Regions from separate parts of the Providencia sp. Marseille-Q8014 genome, predicted to be linked through region 2. Evidence: predicted binding sites of a transcription regulator. Region 2 holds the regulator's gene; the other holds the start of a gene.

Region 1 (3,221 bases), 500 kb from region 2:
TCGCCGCCCCTGTTGTCGTGATCCTCATGCTAACGTTAATGATGAAACCGCCTGTTTTATCCGCTAAAAAATGATGCCATTTATCACTGTAAGTCGTGAGTAATAAAATAAAAAAGCTCGGGCTACACCCCGAGCAAAAAAATCAAAATAGACAAGGAAAATTAAGGATTTAACAACGCAGGTACCTTTAATAAGATAAATTCATTATCATCCGCTTGATTAGGGTCACGGCTCGATGAAAATGGATAGTTATTATCATTACCGACAATAATATGTTCACTATCGACAACATCAACATTTTCAATCGTAAAGAATGGGAAAGTGAATACGCCATTATTCAACGGTTTCTTTGCCATTCCTTGCGGGTCTTTTATATTCATTAAATCGATATAGGCTTGCTTATCAACCGGTTTGCCTTGATTGGTATCCGAAAACTCAATACGATAAACACGCTTAAACTTCGCTAGTTGACTAAAACAATTTTGCGTCTCTGTGGTACTTTCAGGACAGGCTTTATCGGCTGTGCCTTCTCCATTATCACGCTCAATAATCAAACCGTGTGTATCATCAATCATATTGAAATCGCCGATGGCATTTTGATTATCTTCAAAGACATATAACCAACTACGTCCACTCCATTGCTGTTTTTTCACATCAAATTCAAGGATACGAGCGGCACGCTTGCCATCGACATTTTCATAATCTTGTTTCTCTTCATCCCAAATAGCCCCTTCAAGCATAGGGTATAGCTTAGTGCCATCTGGTGATGAGGCCATGCCTTCAAAACCTTTTGAACGGTTGACTTGAAAATGAATTTTATCCGTAGGTTTAGCAGGCGTGGTAACTTGATAGTGATCAGGTGAAATCACTTTTTTGCCATCAACGTGAGTTTCAAATAATGCGAGAACTTTGCCATTGAGATCCATCTTAATTAAATAAGGACCAAACTCATCCCCTACCCATAATGCGCCATCCGCAAATTGAAAGCTTTCAGGATCAAAATCACTCCCTGTTAGATAACGCTTATCTGTACTTTCATTCATGATATGAAATGGAATGATTTTATCCGGATCGTGGAAGAAAACAGTATTGAGTGGATTGGCTTGGCCGGTTTTAAAATCAATGTCGTATTGAGTTAAATACAGCATCGAGTCTGGTGAATTAACCTTATTGCCATAACCATTGTCGGTCAGTACCCAATAGGTGCCATCGGCCATACGTTTAATACCGGAATGTCCCTGTCGAGGTTGACCTTTAATCGGTACATGCATCCCAGTTGGACGATCGGCAGACTTCCCTTCAACCTTACCGAGTTCGTCAATACGATTTCCTGTCGTATATTTTCCGCTAACCTGTAAATCTAGTGGTGCATCAGTGGGCGCTGGTACTGTAGAATTGACCGATAAAATAGCGTGTCCTGCTAGTGTTGCAGAGACTTCTTGTTGAGCATACCCTGTGTTGGAAAATGCAATCAATGTTGCAAGTAACGATAATGTACGTAATTTTATGGTGCGGCGAGGCTGCATTATTATGTTCCCATCAAATAGTTAATCATTTATTGACTCGGGAATCATAAGCAGGATAAATGACAATTTAGTGATGGAATTAAGACAGTTATTTGAACGGCTTCTTACTCCTGCACTAGTCAAAAATAAGAAGCCGTATTCATAAAATAAATTAGCTATTTGGCATGCGACGATGTTGATTGCCAGTGCCTAACAAACGAATGCCAAGCCAGCTACCACAAATCGATAGCAGTAGCGCTGCACATAATGGCAATAATAACCACATTGACCACTCTGGCTGCCAAGGAAAATCAAACACTTTGGTTTGTAATAACCATAAAGCAACCTCTGCACCAAATGCCGCCGCAAGTCCCGCCATTAAGCCAAGTAAGGCAAATTCACTCCATAAGGTACGACGCATCAATTTTTTACTTGCCCCTAACGTGCGATAGACCACTAACTCGCGTTCTCTTTGGCTCATTCCGACTTGAATTTGCGCTAATAAAAGTAGTAAACCACAGAAAATCACGAGTACTACCATGACTTCAAGCGCTTGACTTACTTGTTGTAAAATTTGCTGGATTTGTGCGATCAAGGCACCAGTATCTAATACATTGATAGTAGGATAGTTACGGCTCAAATCCGTTAACAATTTGCCATTGCCATCATAGTAAAAACTGCTCATCCATGTCGCGGGGATATCGTTTAAAGTCTCCTCTGAGAAGATAAAGAAAAAGTTCGGTCGCAAACTTTCCCAGTCAACAGTACGAATGCTACTGACTGTTGCACTAAAGACTTGAGCTCCCGCATTAAACGTCAGTTTATCCCCTATTTTGATTCCTAGCTGTTTCACCACAGTTTGTTCAATGGAAACTTCTCCCTCTTTAGGCGGCCACGTTCCTTCATTCACCACATTGGCGTCAGGTAGAGAGGATTGCCATGTGAGGCTTAATTCACGTCGCACCGTATTATTGTTAGGGTCTCTCTCATCAGCCCACTCTATTGCAGAGGTATTATTTATTTCAGACAAACGAGCTAATACTACCGGATAAAACTCTGTCGGCTTCACTTGGTGCTTCGCTAACAGCTCTGTCACCGGTTTTATCTGTGACTCATTCATATTAATTAGAAAATAATTGGGGCTGTCTGCTGGCAGTTGCTGCTGCCATTTATCCAATAAATCCCCCCTCACTAAGATCAATAGTGCCAGTAACATGAATGAGAGCGAAAATGCGCTCATTTGCGTAATTGTTTGTAGCGGTTGACGCAATAAACGGCTAACTGAAAGACGTAAACTCAATTGCTTAAACTTCAATTGCCGCAATAGCCACAAACCAAGCCACCCAATTAATGCCAATAAAACCGCGACGATCACAATACCAATCAAAATTGACCATAAAAGAGGGTTAACTCCGGCAAACAGAAAGAGTCCCCCAACAACGATCAAGCTGACGATTGGCAAATAATAATACAGCGGCCAAACAGGTGAAGGAGCATCTTCCCGTAAAACTCGTGATGGTTGCGTAGCCATCAATTGGCGATAAGGACGGATCCCGACAATTATGGCGATTAAAAATAGCGTACCAATAGCCCAAACCCATGGCCATAAACTCGCTGAAGGAAGTGCTTTAGGTAACATTGCGCCCAGTATTTGCATCAAAATACCTTCGAACGCTAATCCTAACAGCGACCCTAATAGCGCCGCCGCCATTAATA
Region 2 (3,221 bases):
TGAGAATTCACTCCCCTTGCCTAACTGACTGGTTATCACTAACTGGCTGTTATGATGCTGCAAAGCATGCTTAACGATAGCAAGACCTAACCCCGTCCCCCCACCAGTTTGGCGAGACCTCGCTTTATCAACACGATAAAAACGTTCCGTTAAGCGAGGAATATGCTCTGCGGGGATCCCTGCACCATTATCTGTCACACTAAAGCGCGCGCCATTATGTGTTTTTTGCCAACCTACACGAATTGTCGTCCCTTCCGGTGTGTGCATAATGGCATTATAGACAAGGTTCGCTACTGCACTACGTAATTGCTCTTCATTACCATAAACACGTAACTTTTCATCCACTGAAAATACCAATTGCTGTCGGCCTTGGCTTAAACTTATCGCCTCCTGCTCTATCATTTTTAAAATGACCGGAATATTCACTTGTTCATCTAAATTGATATGAGGCGCGACTTCAATACGAGATAATTGCAGTAATTGTTTCACTAAATTATCCATCCGATGTGCTTGCTCTTGCATCACCATCAAGGCTTTTTTATTTGCCGGAGAAGTATTTTCTTGGTCTTCCAATACTTCAAGATACCCTTGAATGACTGTCAACGGTGTCCGTAGCTCATGACTAACGTTCGCAAAGAAATCTCTACGCGATTTTTCTAAGCGACGCTTTTCAGTGACATCACGAGCCACCATTAGGAGCTGGTCTTCGCTATAAGGCAAGATACGAAATTCGACAATAGCGCCACTGTTTAACTCTATCGTTAACGCTTGTTCATAATTTTGTAACGTGAAATACCGACTAAAGTCAGGATAGCGCAATAAATTAAAAATAGGTTGCCCGCTATCTTCCGGCCAACGAAAACCTAATAGGTGCTGGGCATGCCGATTACACCAAAAAATGTTACCTTCAAGAGTCATCATCACAACCGCATCCGGTAAAGACTCTGCCCCACTGCGAAAGCGTTTAATCAATTGGCCTAATTCACGACGGCGTTTACGGTTTCGTTGTTGAAGTTGGTAGATGCCATAAAATATGGGTTCCCATCCCCCTTTGCCATCAGGTGGAAGCATACTGCGATCAAGCCATAACCAATATGAAAGCTTCATCAGGTTATAGCTATGCCAAATTAAGGCCGCCGCCAATGAAATCACTAAAAGCCATGCTAGATGGCCGATGAAAATAGACAATATTAAGGCTGGTAAGATAAATAAAAACAGCCCCCAAACTAGCTGCTTCCATGATAAGCGTTCAAGCAAACTGGAATCTCCTGTTATTTCTCAGTAGCGCACTGAAAAGCGATAGCCAGTGCCACGAACCGTTTGAACCATTTTATCATGTCCTTCCGTCTCTAATGCTTTTCTGAGACGACGAATATGAACATCAACCGTTCTATCTTCAACATACACATTCGCCCCCCACACATAATTAAGTAACTGTTCACGGCTATATACGCGTTCGGGGTGAGTCATAAAGAAATGCAATAATTTATATTCCGTTGGCCCCATATCAATAGGCACATCGTTACTGCTAACGCGGTGAGACGTTGGGTCGAGTGTTAACCCATTCATTTCAATAATATCTTCAGTCGCCATTGGCGAAATACGGCGTAAAATGGCTTTTACTCGCGCGACTAACTCTTTAGGCGAAAAAGGCTTGATTAGATAGTCATCTGCACCAACTTCCAATCCCTTTACGCGATCTTCTTCTTCTCCCCTTGCTGTTAGCATCATCACAGGAACATCGCGAGTATCACTGTCACGTTTCATGTGCTTAATCACTTGAATACCGGATCCGCCAGGGATCATCCAATCCAATAGAACTAGGTCAGGTAATGGGTCAACCAACTGCGCAATCGCGGAATCATAATCATCAGCTTCAATAGACTGAAAACCATTCTGCTCCAGTACAAAACAAACCATTTCTCGGATGGGCGCTTCATCTTCAACAACTAGAATGCGTCTTGCCATGATTAATCCTGTAAATAAGAAGAGATTATTAAAAGTGAAACCATTATGCGTCACTTTTATGACAGAATTATGAATCCCGTCATCCAATGACACGACTCTTTTCTATATTAGTGGTAAATTGTCATTTTAGTGAAATAAACTTGTCATACATAATGCCGTGAATGGATTTATCTTCATACGGCATCATCATCTACTGGGCAATATGCCTAACACCTCTTCCCACTCAATTCGCTATTTGTTCTGATATTGCCATTAACGACCTCTAATAAGGTATACTCATCATCGCAACTCTATCAAGCAGCAGGAATCAGCCCTTATGCGTATCATTCATACCTCCGACTGGCACCTTGGCCAATATTTTTTCACCAAAAACCGAGCTGTTGAGCATCAACACTTTTTAACTTGGCTGATTGAGCAAGTTAAACAATACCAAGTGAATGCCGTGATCGTTGCCGGAGATATTTTTGACACAGGCTCCCCGCCTAGCTATGCGAGAGAACTTTACAACCAATTCGTTGTGTCACTCCAACAAACTGGCTGCCAGCTAGTCATACTGAGTGGTAATCATGATTCCGTTTCGGTCTTAAACGAAACCAGCTCGTTGCTTGCGTATTTAAATACCCAGGTTGTCACCTCTGGCAGCCATCCACAGGTGATCACCTTAAAAAATGCACAAGGCCAACCTGGGGCACTACTTTGTGCCATTCCTTTTCTACGACCAAGAGATATTCAATTGAGCGTGGCAGGACAAAGCAGCGAAGAAAAACAGCTATCACTACAGACCGCGATTAGCGAGTATTACCAAAATAGCTATCAACTAGCAGTACAACAACGGGCATCACTCGGATTAGATATCCCTATTATTGCCACTGGCCACCTAACGGTTGTCGGCGCCGAAGTGTCCGATTCTGTGCGCGATATCTATATTGGTAGCTTGGATGCATTCCCTTCCGGCGCATTTCCTCCTGCTGATTACATCGCATTAGGGCATATTCACCGCCCACAAACGATTGGGGGACAGCAACATATCCGTTACTCTGGCTCTCCTATTGCTCTAAGTTTTGATGAGGCTCAGCAACAAAAAAGTGTCTGTATGGTGGAGTTTGACGGCCATCAAATCTCACAAATTTGTCAACTCCCTATTCCTCTATTTCAGCCACTACAAACATTAAAAGGCTCACTTGCTGACATTGAAAAGCAATTAAAGACATTAAAACATACGCCTGACACCCCACCTATTTGGTTAGATATTG

What was found. The regulator PhoB, encoded in region 2, activates phosphate uptake and scavenging genes when phosphate is short. The targets are predictions, from matches to a motif close to CTGTCATAAAACTGNCNNAT.
Region 1: ACWPW6_RS05660 (esterase-like activity of phytase family protein) is a predicted target of PhoB. The motif match lies at 1,584-1,603, and genes of this name have one in related genera.

What each region holds. Positions count from the first base shown of each region.
Region 1 covers NZ_CBCOPT010000001.1:1,307,879-1,311,099, reverse strand. Annotated here, with positions in the region: gene ACWPW6_RS05665 (MFS transporter) at 1-74, shown strand, start outside; gene ACWPW6_RS05660 (esterase-like activity of phytase family protein) at 162-1,526, opposite strand; gene ybbP (putative ABC transporter permease subunit YbbP) at 1,678-3,221, opposite strand, start outside.
Region 2 covers NZ_CBCOPT010000001.1:804,403-807,623, reverse strand. Annotated here, with positions in the region: gene phoR (phosphate regulon sensor histidine kinase PhoR) at 1-1,257, opposite strand, end outside; gene phoB (phosphate regulon transcriptional regulator PhoB) at 1,279-1,968, opposite strand; gene sbcD (exonuclease subunit SbcD) at 2,285-3,221, shown strand, end outside.